Bradyrhizobium sp. AZCC 1610: one gene and its partner. The protein of the gene in region 2 binds, or shares a complex with, the protein of the main gene of each other region. Links are inferred from orthologs where the notes say so. Each region holds a gene or a part of one and is shown on either strand. Other genes may lie near its edges.

Region 1 (6,821 bases), 4.3 Mb from region 2 along the record:
GGTAGGCCGGCGCGTTCGGTTTTGCTTTCGCCTGGGCGCCGGTGGCGACGTCGAATTTGACCACCGCATGATACTTGTCGGCGGAAGCTTCCGCCGGGCCGTAACCCTTGCCCTTCTGCGTCACGACGTGAACCAGGATCGGGCCGGTTTCCATGTCGCGGACGTTCTTCAGAACCGGCAGTAGATGGTCGAGGTTATGACCGTCGATCGGGCCGACGTAATAGAAGCCGAGTTCCTCGAACAGCGTGCCGCCGTCCATCATGAAGCCGCGGGAATATTCCTCGACGCGGTTGGCGCGGTTGGCGAGGATCTTCGGCAGGCGCTTGTTGATCTGTTTGGCCGCCTCGCGCAGCGTGCGGTAGGTCTTGCCGGAATAGAGCCGCGACAGATATGCGCTCATCGCGCCGACCGGCGGCGCAATCGACATGTCGTTGTCGTTGAGGATCACGATCAGGCGTGAATTCATTGCGCCCGCATTGTTCATGGCCTCATAGGCCATGCCGGCTGACATCGCGCCGTCACCGATCACGGCGATAACGTTGTTCTTGCCGCCGGCGAGGTCGCGCGCCACCGCCATGCCGAGGCCGGCCGAAATCGAGGTTGAGGAGTGCGCGGCGCCAAACGGATCGTAGTCGCTCTCGCTGCGCTTGGTGAAGCCGGAGAGGCCGCCGCCGGTGCGCAGCGTGCGGATGCGGTCGCGGCGGCCGGTCAGGATCTTGTGCGGGTAGGCCTGGTGGCCGACGTCCCAGATCAGGCGGTCGCGCGGTGTGTCGAAGGTGTAGTGGATCGCGGTGGTGAGTTCCACGACGCCGAGGCCGGCGCCGAAGTGGCCGCCGGTCACCGAAACGGCGTCGATGGTTTCCTGGCGGAGTTCGTCGGCGACCTGACGCACCTGCTCGATCTTGAGCTTGCGAAGGTCGTCGGGCGTGCGGATGGTATCGAGAAGCGGCGTTTTACTAAATGTGGTCACAGCGATATTCCAATTTTGCATGTCGGGGCCAGTGGCCCGACGCGAGACGGGAAGCGCGTTAACCGCGCCGTGAAAATCCAGACCCCGGTGCCATCTCGGCGGGCCGGTACCTGATTTGAAAGCCTAGATGCACTCTGGCCTAAACCATGTGATATGCATCACGTTAGTAGCTTCGAAACCCTTCTCGGTTCAGTTTCCTTAGCTATTTGAAGCACTTGCTGCCGTCGAAAGTTAGCCCGCAGGCTGCTCTCCCAGCCCATAGAGCCGCAAGCTTTACACCAAAGCCGCCGCCAAAGCCAACCCGGAGAGCCGATTCGGTTCCGGGGCATGAGCCGGATAAACCGCGAATTTTTCAACCGCTGCGGCGGGCGGATGGTTCCAATTTGCTCAAATCGGCGGCACTTTCGGCCGCCGTCGTGGCCGCTTCGATCCTTTTCCAACCCCTCGCGCGCACTCCGGAATCGCCGGTTGCGACATCGAGCGCGGCGTCGGGGACGGTCATCCGTGCGCTGAGCGGGACCGGCCCGCAGACGATCATGAAGAAGTCGTAGGCATTGGGCAGTTCGTTGGCCATCACGAACTGGAAATGCACGCGGAAGAACTGCCAGCGAAACTTTTCGTAGTGCTCGGGGCGGATGATGTCACGGAAGCGGACCGGCACGATCTTCGGGTTGCGCCTTAAGGCGCCGACGTCGATGCCGTGGCTCGTGATCGGATCGAACTGGTAGAAGTTCATCACGTCCTTGCGAGCCTGGCAGTCGATCCAGTCGATCGACGGCTCGATGGCGAGCTGCCGTAGATGGTCGCGGAACGGCTGCGACACCGCGTGATAGCCGACGATCGGGAAATTGCCGCCGATCGTCAGCAGCACGATCCGCGGCCCGTGACGGCCGAGCGCGGGGTCGAGCTTCAGTGCGCGCGCCAGCACTTCCGTCGACAGGAACGATCCGGAACTATGGCCGACAATGACGATTTCTTCGGCGTCGCTGCTTTTCGCGACATTGACCAGGTGCTGCGCGAAGCGGTCGATGCGCTGGTCCCATTCCGGGCGTTCGCGGTGCGAGAATTCCCAGGTCCAGATCGTGTCGCACAAGAGATAGAGCACGTAGGTGGCGTTTTCCGTGTATTTCAGCACGGCTCCGAGCAGCCCTACGAAGATCGCGATCGCGGCCGCGATGCTGAAAGGATCGGGAATGCCGATGGCGTTGAGGCCCTTCTCGAACACGAAAGCGATGGCTGCGGCACCGGCGGCTTCGAGCAGCAGCACAAGATGCGGATAGGTGATGAACGTGGCAAAGCGCCAGTTCGCCTTGCCGAAGCGGGCGATGGTGCCGGCGAAGATAAGGCGCCAGTAGATCCACACCGCGCTGAACACCGTGCGCCAGATCGGCGACGCCAGGTCCTGCTGGATGAAATCCTCGAACCGGAGGAAATCGTAAGTCGTGCGGGTCTGCCAGTCCTCAGCTGCGGTATCGATGGTCCAGGACGCGATCTCGTCGTCGGCAGCGACCTTGGGCCGGCTGATGGTGGCCTGGAGCTGGTAAAGGCGGCCGAACTTGCGCAGTTCGGTCCGGAACATGCGGTAATATTGCGCCAGCCCGCGCGGATCGTAGCCCTGAATATAGATGATATGGCGGTGCTGGACGCGCACGTACTGTCCCCGGATGATGGCCGACTATAACAGGCTCGGCAGGGCGCCAAGAACTAATTAGGCGACTAAATCGGCTACCATATTGGGCGGCATTCAGCGTTTCGGGTGGGCGGGGCCTTCCCGCCGGCCGGATCACTGCACGTCGAGCGGCTCGGTCCCGGTGACCTGTCCGTTGGCGTCGGTGGTGATCTTGTCGACGCGGGCCTCGGCCTGCCGCAGCAGCTCTTCGCAGCGGCGCTTCAGCGCCTCGCCGCGCTCATAGATCGCGACCGATTCCTCGAGCGGCACCTTGCCGCCCTCGAGCCGCGTGACGATCGATTCAAGTTCCTCGATCGCGCGCTCGAAGGAGAGTTTCTTGACGTCCAGCTGGGTATTTTCGGCCATATCGAGTTCCCGAATGCGCCCCCCTAAGAGCGCTGAATCAAACAACATTTTGCGGGGCTATTGTGGCGGGGATCTACGCGCCCATCAATGCGGTGACATGCGCCGCAACCGACTCTTTCAGCCCCTGCAGGTCGTAGCCGCCCTCGAGCACCGACACAACCCGACCACCTGCGCTTGTCTCCGCCACATCCATCAGCTTGCGCGTGACCCAGCCGAAATCGTCCGCCTTCAGGTTGATCGAGGCCAGCGGATCGCGGTGATGCGCGTCGAAGCCGGCGGAGATGATGACCAGTTCCGGGGAGAACTTCTGCAATTGCGGCAGGATCAGGTTTTCGAACGCCGAGCGGAACTTGGCGCTGCCGTCCTCGGAAGCCAGCGGCGCATTGACGATGGTGTCGTGCTCGCCGCGCTCGCCGCTGGCGCCGGTGCCCGGAAACAGCGGCATCTGATGCGTCGAGCAATACATCACGGTCGGATCGTGCCAGAAGATGTCTTGCGTGCCGTTGCCGTGATGGACGTCGAAATCGACGATCGCCGCGCGGCCGATGCCGTAGTTGCGCTGGGCGTGACGGGCGGCAATGGCGACATTGTCGAAGAAGCAGAAGCCCATCGGCTTGGAGACCTCGGCATGATGGCCGGGCGGGCGCACCGCGACGAAGGCGTTCTGATGCGTGCCTGCCATCACCGCATCCGTTGCCGCGACCGCGCCGCCGACGCCGCGCATCACGGCCTCCCAGGTGCCCGGCGACATCGAAGTGTCGCCGTCGATATAGATCATGCCGCTTTGGGGGGCGATATGGCGGAGCTCGCCGATATAATGCTCGCCGTGGCACAGCGTGACGGAATCAAGATTGCCTTCCGGCGCTTCGCCGCGCGCGAGCGGCTTGAAACGATCGTCCGCCAGCACCTCGGCGACCGCGCGCAGCCGGTCGGGGCGTTCGGGATGCCCCGGGGGCGTGAGATGGTCGAGACAGGCGGTATGCGTCAGAAGGAGTGTCATGCAAAATCCTGGCGTTGAGGCGCGCGCCGGCAACGGATCGGCTAATCTAGGCGGTTAGGGGCCGCTCGGAAAGGCCCACGCATTTCGCAAGACGATGATGGCTTTTCTGCCAGTTTCCGTGTCCCGGACGCGGTGCAGCGTCTCCCCGGCGATGCGAAGCATCGTCCGGTGACGATGCACCGCAGAGCCGGGACCCACCGCAGCAAAATATGTGGACCCCGGATCAGCAGCGCACCACTTCGTGCTGCGCAGCATCCGGGGAACACTGCCCCTCGCGCGTCGCTGCTAATTTACCCTGACAATGCGATCCACTGTGGTCGGGCTGACCGGGCTATTGGCCTTGAAATAGGCATGCAGCGCGTCGGAATCGTAGACGCCGATCAGCGGCGCGGTTCCCTGGGTGAGCACGGTAAAACCGTCGCCGCCGACGAACAGGAAATTGTTGACGGTGACGCGATAGCTCGCGGCGGGATCGAGCGGCTGTCCGTTCAGCGACATCCGTTCAGGCAGCACGCGCTCGCCGTCAGGCTTCGATCCGTCCCACGCATAGGCGAATCCTTTCGACACCTGCAGGATCCTCGGCCGTTTCGGGTCGAGCCATTGCTGCTCCAGCATGTCCTTGATCTGTTTTCCCGTCAGCGTGATCGTCACCAGTTGGTTGCGGAACGGCTGGCTGGCGAACACGTCGCCATAGGTCACCGCGCCGTCCTCTCTGCGCGTTACATCGGCGCGCACGCCGCCGGGATTGGTGAAGGCGATGACCGCGCCGCCTTTTTCCTCGGCGCTGGTGGCCGCGAGTTGCGCGTCTGCGATGATGTCGCCGAGCGGGCTTTCGCCGGCATTGTTGGGGACGCGCGACAGCGTGGCCGTCACCGAACCCGCCGGGCGGTTGGCGATCGGCGCGGCCAGCCTGTCGTAGGATTCGATCAGCGCAGTTTGCCGGACGTCCTTCGCGAGCGTTGCTGATCGCACGATGGTGTTGTCGGCTTTGGCGCTGACGACATCGCGCGTCGTCGGATCAAGCTTGAGATCGATCGCGGTGACGAGGGTGCCGTATTTGTCGCCTGATGTGACGAGCCGCCCGTCGATCTCGCAGACATAGGCCCGGTGGGTGTGGCCGGAGACCACAACGTCGACCGCCTTGTCGAACTTCTTGACGATGTCGACGATCGGGCCCGAAACGCCAGGGCATTCGTTGTAGTCGCCCGTCGGCAATCCGCCTTCGTGGATCAGGACGACGATGGCCTCGACGCCGCGCGCTTTCAATTCCGGGATCAGCGCGTTCACCGTACTGGCTTCGTCGCGAAATTCGAGATCGGCAACGCCTGTCGGCGAGACGAGGCCCGGTGTACCCTTCAAGGTCAGGCCGATGAAGGCGGCCGGAATGCCGTCGAATGCGCGGATTTCGTAAGAAGGAAACACGGTCTTGCCGCTGCTCTTCTCGAACGTGCTGGCGGCGAGATAGCGAAATTTCGCGCCCAGAAACGGGTGCGGCCCCTGGCATTGGTCGACCGGATGGCAGCCGCCATTCTGCATACGCAAGAGTTCGTCCTTGCCCTCGTCGAATTCGTGGTTGCCGACGGAAGAAAGCGCCAGCCCCATCATCGACAGCGCCTCGATCGTCGGCTCGTCATGGAACATCGCCGACAAAAACGGGCTGGCGCCGATCAAGTCGCCGGCCGCAACAAAGATCGAGTTCTTGTGCCCGTCGCGGAGTTGGCCGACCAGCGTCGCCATATGCTCCGCGCCCCCGGCGGGAACAGTGATCTTCTTCGTCCTGTCCTCGGGATCGGCAATCGTGATCCCGCCCGGCGGCGGGCGAAGGTAGCCGTGAAAATCGTTGATCGCGAGAATGCGAAGGTCCACCGGCGCGGCGGTCTGGGCGAGCGATGATGCGGCAAGCGCCAGCATGATCGCGAATGCAAGGATGGGACGAAGGAGAACTTTCATGGACATCGATATCGTAGCCCGGATGGAGCGCAGCGCAATCCGGGATTCGTGCCGCGGCCGAGCTGTCCCCGGATTACGCTGCGCTCCATCCGGGCTACGCTTGCTTTGACATAGCAGCTTGGTGTGTCACCGTCATTGCTGTGAGCGCAGCGAAGCTGCAGGCTGCGGCGGTGCCGCTGGCCAATCATCCGGTGACATCCTACATGATCCGGCAAAAGGCCCAACGGGCCCGGGCGATTTTTCCCGAAATGTGACTACGAGGACAACGCAATGCAGCTAGGCGGAATTCATCATCTGACCGCGATCTCGGCGAAGCCGCGGGAGAATCTGGCCTTTTACACCGCACTCCTCGGCATGCGGCTGATCAAGAAGACCGTCAACCAGGACGACGTCAGCGCCTATCACCTGTTCTATGCGGACGGCAAAGCCAATCCCGGCACCGATCTCACCTTCTTCGATTTCCCGGCCGCGCCCGAACAGCGCGGAACCAATTCGATCTCGCGCACCGGCCTGCGCGTCGCGGGCGAGAAGACCCTCGGCTACTGGCGGGATCGCCTTAAAAAGTCCGGCGCCGTGACCCGCGATATCGTCGAGGTCGACGGCCGGCTGACGCTGCCGTTCGAGGACGGCGAGGGGCAGCGGCTGGTGCTGGTCGACGATGGCGGCATAGGCCCGGCCTCGCCATGGGAGCGCAGCCCAGTGCCCGCCGAGCACCAGATCCGCGGCCTCGGTCCGATCGTGCTGACCGTGCACGACCTGTCACGCACCGCCTTCGTGCTGACAGAAGTGATGAACATGCGCCGCGTGCGCGACTATGCCGCGCACGGCGCGGAGATTCATGTCTTCGCGATGGGCGAGGCAAGGGG
Region 2 (6,959 bases):
CCAGCTACGGTCGGCAGGATGATCCGCGCCATGATCTGGTCGTGAATTTCAGCCGTCACGAACGGCGTCGGCGAATAGGCGCCCATGCCGCCGGTGTTCGGCCCCTCGTCGTGATCGAACACGCGCTTGTGGTCCTGCGCCGAGGCAAGCGGGATCGCGGTTTCGCCGTCGCACAGCGCGAAGAAGCTGATCTCGCGGCCTTCGAGATATTCCTCGATCACGACTTCCGCACCCGCCGCACCGAACGCGCCGTCGAACATCATGGCGATGGCCGCCTCGGCTTCATCAAGCGTTTTCGCGACGACAACGCCCTTGCCGGCGGCCAGGCCATCAGCCTTGACCACGATCGGCGCGCCCTGCGCGCGCACGTAAGCCAGCGCGTCGTCAGCCGTCGTGAAGCGGCCGTAGGCGCCGGTTGGAATGTTGAATTCGGTGCAGAGCGCCTTGGTGAAGCCCTTGGATCCCTCGAGCTGGGCGGCCTGCTTGCTCGGGCCAAACGCCTTGATGCCGGCCGCCGCGAGATCGTCGACGATCCCGGCCGCCAGTGGCGTTTCCGGGCCGACTACGACGAAATCCACAGCGTTACGTTGGCAGAAATCGATCACCGCGGCGTGGTCGGTAATGTCCAACGCGACGCATTCGGCCTCGCGCGCGATGCCGGCGTTGCCGGGCGCGCACCACAGCTTGGTGAGCAACGGGGAAGCCGCGATCTTCCATGCGAGAGCGTGTTCGCGGCCACCGGAACCGAGCAGGAGAATGTTCATGAATGTGGCCAGATACGGGAGTTCAAGGCCAAGTCGGTCGCATAAAACTCCCTGCCCCCGCAAGGGGAGCATCGCGCTTGTGCAGAGGAGTTTCGCTACACTTTCCTCCCTGACCCGGCGATGATCTCCTGCAGCGTGGCGACATGGCGGGCGAAGGCGCCGCGGCCGGCCGCGGTCGCGGTTACCGTGGTCTGTGGTTTCTTGCCGACAAAGGCCTTTTCCACCACGACATAACCGGCCCTGGCCAGCGTCTCGATATGGGCGCCAAGATTGCCGTCGGTGGCGCCGGTGAGTTGCTTCAGTTTTGAGAATTCCAGCCCGGTGCCCGCCGGCAGCGCGTTCAGCCCCGCCATGATCCGCAAGCGCAGCGGTTGATGGATGATATCGTCGATCTCGGCCATGGCGCTAGCTCCGGCGCATCCACCAGCCGCCGAGCATCAGCCCGCCGCCATCGACAAAGGCCATCCACAGGTCGAACCAGTCGCCGACCAGGAAGTATCCGACCAGCGCCAGTGCGCTGATGCAAAGACCGATCACGACAAAGGCGTGGCCGAACCAGAGTCCGGCGATGATGTAGAGCAGCATGAAATAAATTGGCCAGAACGTGCCCATCTGGCGCGGCGTGAAGTGGCCGAGCACGCTCGTGCAGAGGAACCCGAAGGCGAAGAACAGCACGAACGCGATCAGCATCCTGAAATCGAAGGTGCGAATGCCAGTCTTGCGATATCCGAAGGCGCTGATCGCAAACGATCCCGCGACGCCCGCGACGTTCAGCGCGGCCCAGAAATAGCCGGCCTGGCGCGGCAGCAGAAACGAGCCGAGATAGCCGGCAAATACCAGCGCGCCCCACATGATCAGCATCAGGCTGGCGAGATTGTAGATCCGCGATTGCCGGACGCGGCGCGTCATCTCGTTGATTTCGGCGAGCGCCTCGGAGGCCTCGCGGCTGTCGATCATGTTGCCCATCCCTGCCCCGGCGCCGCTATGACCCCGCCATGGCGCGCGTGGCAACATCCTCGGCGACGATGGATACCGCCTTCGGCGCAGCGACGATACCCATGTGGTTGATGCCGTCGAGCACCCTGACGTCGACCGCGACCTTCGCGCTACGCACGGCTTCGGCGTATTTGTCCGAAAACATCACTTCGTCGTCGGCGCCGGAGATGATCGTGAGCGGTTTTGTCGCGGCGGCGAGATCGTGGCGGAAATCGCCCCGCACCGCAAAGTTGCGCATCAACCGGTCGGTATAGGTCGACACCAGCGTCTTCTCGGAGTTCGGTGGCACCGCGAGCGCCAGCACCGGCAGCGCCTCACAGCAGGTGATCCCGAGCTTGCGCAGCGCCAGCAGGCCGAGGATGCGCGGGATATCGGCGCTGGCCCAGCCGCCGGAGCCCGGCCGGGTGGAGGGAGCGTCGTAGCCGAGATAGGGCGCGAGCAGCACGAAGCGCTCGAACAGGTTCTGGATCGGCGAGCCGGCCACGCGCAGCGCAAAGCCGCCGCCGGACGAATGGCCGACCAAGGTCAGCGGCGCTGACGGCACGGTGTTGCGCAAGACCGCGACGAAATCGGCGAGGTCGTCCTCGAGCTGGCCGACATAGCCGATATCGCCGCGCGTGCCTGACGTGCCGTGGCCGCGCATGTCGACCGCAAAGGTTTCCACGCCGTGCCCAGCCAGCGCCTGCGACAGCGCATGGATGGTGCCACCGCTGGAACCGGAGGAGCCATGAATCACGATCGCCACGCGCCCCGTCGGCGCGCCGCCCGCGCCATAATGGCGGAAGCCGAGCCATGTGCCGTCGCGGGCCTGGAGCCGCTCAATCGCAGGCAGGCTGGAAAGATCGACGGTGGCTCGCGTCCGCGAGATCGCTTGCAGTTCCGGCAGCGGCTGCAGCGGCGTTGCCAGCAGGGCCAGCACCATCAGCGCCAGCACGCCGACGCCGCACAGGACCCATTTCAGGAGGCTCACGGAGCCGCGAATCAGGAATTTGAACATCGATCACGCCTCGCCAGAATGAAGTGCAGAGAACTCTGTACTACAGAGAATGTGAGTTCCACAAGAGCCGGATTGGCGGGGATGGTTAAAAATCCCTACGTTGCGGCAACGCCTCCAACGCCCGAATCAGTTGCCGATGCCAGCTGCCGAAAACCTGATCAACGCGCCCGAATTCACCGTCTCCGAGCTATCCTCCGCGCTGAAGCGGACGGTGGAGGACGCCTACGGGCACGTGCGCGTCCGCGGCGAGATCTCCGGCTTCCGCGGGCCGCACTCCTCGGGCCATTGCTATTTCGCGCTGAAGGACGAGAGCGCCAAGATCGAGGCGGTGATCTGGAAATTCGCCCACGCCCGGATGCGGTTCAAGCCGCAGGAGGGGCTCGAGGTCATCGCCACCGGCAAGCTCACGACCTATCCCGGGTCGTCGAAATACCAGATCGTCATCGAAGCGCTCGAGCCCGCCGGGATCGGCGCGCTGATGGCGCTGATGGAGGAGCGCAAGCGGAAGCTCGCGGCCGAAGGCCTGTTCGACGAGGCGCGCAAGCAATTGCTGCCATGGCTACCGGAGGTGATCGGGGTCGTCACCTCGCCGACCGGCGCCGTAATCCGCGACATCCTGCATCGGCTGCAGGACCGTTTTCCCCGCCGCGTGCTGGTGTGGCCGGTCAAGGTCCAGGGCGAAGGCTCGGCCGAACAGGTGGCCGCCGCCATCCGCGGCTTCAATGCGCTGCCCGAAGCGGGAAAGATTCCGCGGCCGGATCTGCTGATCGTCGCGCGCGGCGGCGGCTCGCTGGAGGATTTGTGGTCGTTCAACGAGGAGATCGTGGTTCGCGCCGCCGCCGAGAGCACGATCCCGCTGATTTCGGCCGTCGGCCACGAGACCGATATCACGCTGATCGATTTCGCCGCCGACAAGCGCGCCCCGACGCCTACGGCCGCGGCCGAAATGGCGGTTCCTGTCCGTAGCGAATTGTTCGTCGAGGTCGAAAGCCTGGCGCGGCGCACGATAGTGTGCTGGCAGCGCGGGCAGGAGAGCCGCCGCAATGAATTGCGCGCCGCCGCCCGGGCGCTGCCGGGTTTAAGCGAGCTGCTCGCGATCCCGCGGCAGCGGCTGGATCATCTCGGCGCCGCCCTGCCCCGCGGATTGAAGGCCAATACCCACGCCCATCACCGCCGCTTTTCGCATCTGAGCGCCGGCCTGACGCTGAAGGTTTTGCGCGGGCAGGTCGCGCAAGCCAATCACCGCCTCACGGTGTCGGGCGAACGCATCAGGCTGTCCGCCCGCGCGCTGCTGCGCAACCGGCAGGACCGCTTTGCCGGGCTGGAGGTCAGGCTGAAGGCCTCAAAACTCTCCAACGCCCAGGCGCAGCGCAATGCCATAGCGCGTGACCGCGAGCGCGCGCAACGGCTGGCGGAGCGCGCCCGCCGCGCGCTCGAGACCGCCCTGCAGCGTCTCGACGCGCGTGTCGCCCATAGCGGTCAATTGTTGTCGGCGCTGTCCTACCGCGGCGTGCTCGCGCGCGGCTTTGCCCTGGTGCGCGACGCGCAGGGGCACGCGGTGCATGCCGCCGCCGCGATCGGACCGAGCGCGCATCTGTCGATCGAATTCGCCGATGGCCGCGTCGGCGCCACCGCGGATGCGGATCGGCCCCAGACCACGGCTCCCGCCGCGAGTACGCCGAAGGCGACGCCGCACGAGGCGAAGCCGGCGGCGCCGAAGCGCGTGGCCAAGCCGGTTGATCAGGGAAGTCTGTTCTAGCGCGCCAGCCACTCCGCAACGCGCCGTTGCGCGTCCCTGCGCGCGTCCGCATCCGTGCCGATATGACCGCGTTCGGGCAACGCGGCATCGGAGCCTGCGATCGCCCGCAGCGGCAGGTTGGCGCGGTCGAAATCGTGGGATGCGCCGGGATAGATCACGATCTGCACCAGCGCGCTGCGGCCGCGGGCGTCATCCACAATCTGGCGACAGGCGGACGGCGAACTGACGTCGTCCTGCGCGCCGATCAGCAGCAGCGTCGGCATGCGCGTGCTCCAGCCGAGGCCGGACGAGATCCGGCAATCCGGATAGAATGCGATCGCCGAGCGAAAATCCGGCCCGATACCGCGCGCTGACGATTGCGGACGCACCGCCCACAGCACCGCGCTGGCGCCGTTCGCCCATCCCATCAGGCTGATCCGGTCACGCGCGGCCCAGGGTTGCTGCAGCAACCATTGCCGCGATGCATTGACATCGGCCACCCGCTCGCGGCGGGCGAGCACACGGCGCTCATTGACGCGGCATTGCGGGCCGAGCTCCCGCGAACCGTAACTGTCCGGCAGCAGCACCGCATGGCCCGCCTTCAACAGCTGTTCCGCCCAGTCGCGGTAGCGCGGCAGCACGGGCTCCGACTGCCCGCTCAATCCGCCGCAGCCATGCAGCGCGATCACGGTGGAAAACGGGCCGTCACCATCCGGCTTGTAGAGCTGGGCATGCAGGGTCAGACCCCTTGCCGGGATATCGACCTGGCGCGGGGCCGGCAACGGCGCGGCACCGGCCGTGCAGGCCGCAGTAAGGAGCGTCAGGAATAGCGTTGCTGACAACAGGCGCATCGGTCTCGGTCGGATCGGTATGACGCTGCGGGCACAGTGAAATTCACGCTATCATGCAGGTCGGCACAAAATCATCACAAGTAGGTCAGTTTCCGGGGCGGACAGTACGACCTATTTATGATAGATGAAATCTTGGAAAATACACTTAAGGCCAGCCCGCGCGGGCCGGTCCATCGGAGAGTTTGACGGTGCTCAATAAATTCGGACCCTCGGGCCATGGCGAAGCGCAGGTGCAATATCTGGACGGCGATTTCCGCGTGATCTCGCCCGGTACCTATGTGCGCTGCGCCATCACCGACGTGCGGATCCCGCTCGACGAATTGAAGTACTGGAGCGTCGACCTGCAGGAGGCCTATTCGGTTCCGACCGCCGTGCTGCAGCGGCACTTTCCCGGCGCGCTGAAGACGCAGGGCTAGTCAGCCGGCCTCTCGCGCGCCTTGAACAGGCGCGCCGATATGAACTTCCGCAGCAATCCCTTGTCATCGAATTCGAGCGCCACGCCGAACGGTACGATCTGCTTTGCCCATTCCGGCAAGGTCCCGCCATACCACAGCCGCGCCAGATCCTTTTCCGTCGTCACCAGCGTCAGCGCCTCGCCTCTCGCCTCGGCGATCAGGCTTTCGATCTCGGCCTGCGAATAAGCATGATGATCGGCGAAGGCGCGCTGCCCGGCCACTTCGATGCCGCTGGCGCGCAGCGTGTTGAAGAATCGGGTGGGATCGCCGATGCCGGCAAACGCCAGCACGCGCTTGCCCCGAAGCTGTGCGACCTGCGCCTCATCCGGCTTCAGATGCGCTGATAACACCGGCTTGCCCTGCGCCACGATCTCGGCCGCGACCTGCTCGGCAGCACTGCCGTTGCCGACGACGATCAGCGCGTCGGTGCGCGCCAGTTGCGGCCGCAACGGCGCACGCAGGGGGCCGGCGGGAAATACCTGCCCGTTGCCTATTCCGCGCTCGCTATCGATCACGATCAGGGAAGCGTCCTTGACAATCGCCGGGCTCTGGAAGCCGTCGTCCATCAGGATCACGGTGGCGCCCCGCGACAGCGCCAGCGGCACGCCGTCCGCGCGCTTGCGCGACACCACGACCGGCAAATGGCCTGCCAGCATCAACGGCTCGTCGCCGACATCGGAAGCCGCGTGCCTGACAGGATCGACCCTGACCGGGCCGCGCAATTCGCCGCCATAGCCGCGGCTGAGCACGACCGGCGTCTCGCCGAGCTCGCGCAGCAGCTTCGCCAGCGCCAGCACGGTCGGCGTCTTGCCGGCGCCACCGACGTTATAGTTGCCGACGCAGAGCACCGGAATGCCGGCGTTCAGTCCCTTGCGCTGCAGGCGCTTTGCGGCAACGGCGCCATAGAGTGCGGCGAGCGGTTTCAATAGATGCGAGTTGAGCGAAGACGGGCCGTGCCAGAAGCCCGGCTCACGCATTGGCCGCTCCCATCTCGATCCGCAGTTGCAGCAAATACGGCTCGAGCGCGAAGAGCGTGCGCTCCAGCGCGCCGCCGAGCTGCCCGACCACGCGCTCGGACGCAGCCAGCACGGCTTCGCGCGCCTTGGGATCGGCGAGCATCTGCCCGAGCTGCTTGACCAGCGCTTCCTGCGTATCAGC

Evidence for each region.
Region 1: the proteins of xseA (region 2) and V1279_RS24665 are in contact, whole or in part, in a cryo-EM structure (PDB 8TXR), measured with the Escherichia coli proteins. The link is inferred for Bradyrhizobium sp. AZCC 1610 from one-to-one orthologs.

What each region holds. Positions count from the first base shown.
Region 1 is NZ_JAZHRR010000001.1:4,984,110-4,990,930, reverse strand. What follows is about bases 1,380-4,160. They hold V1279_RS24665 (exodeoxyribonuclease VII small subunit), read right to left. Parts: upstream 3,006-4,160; coding sequence 2,754-3,005; downstream 1,380-2,753. Other genes in these bases: V1279_RS24660 (histone deacetylase family protein), read right to left, coding at 3,079-4,005; V1279_RS24670 (hypothetical protein), read right to left, coding at 1,380-2,621. Also shown: dxs (1-deoxy-D-xylulose-5-phosphate synthase), read right to left, coding at 1-991; more of V1279_RS24670, read right to left, coding at 1,323-1,379; V1279_RS24655 (bifunctional metallophosphatase/5'-nucleotidase), read right to left, coding at 4,291-5,955; V1279_RS24650 (ring-cleaving dioxygenase), read left to right, coding at 6,226-6,821. UniProt on the Escherichia coli protein: Bidirectionally degrades single-stranded DNA into large acid-insoluble oligonucleotides, which are then degraded further into small acid-soluble oligonucleotides.
Region 2 is NZ_JAZHRR010000001.1:652,350-659,308, reverse strand. Bases 2,286-5,204 are described here. They hold xseA (exodeoxyribonuclease VII large subunit), read left to right. Parts: upstream 2,286-2,893; coding sequence 2,894-4,516; downstream 4,517-5,204. Other genes in these bases: V1279_RS03230 (dienelactone hydrolase family protein), read right to left, coding at 4,513-5,204; V1279_RS03240 (alpha/beta fold hydrolase), read right to left, coding at 2,286-2,757. In the rest of the region: purD (phosphoribosylamine--glycine ligase), read right to left, coding at 1-764; V1279_RS03250 (winged helix-turn-helix domain-containing protein), read right to left, coding at 860-1,165; V1279_RS03245 (hypothetical protein), read right to left, coding at 1,170-1,721; more of V1279_RS03240, read right to left, coding at 1,747-2,285; more of V1279_RS03230, read right to left, coding at 5,205-5,346; V1279_RS03225 (DUF2093 domain-containing protein), read left to right, coding at 5,535-5,762; lpxK (tetraacyldisaccharide 4'-kinase), read right to left, coding at 5,759-6,778; V1279_RS03215 (3-deoxy-D-manno-octulosonic acid transferase), read right to left, coding at 6,771-6,959. UniProt on the Escherichia coli protein: Bidirectionally degrades single-stranded DNA into large acid-insoluble oligonucleotides, which are then degraded further into small acid-soluble oligonucleotides.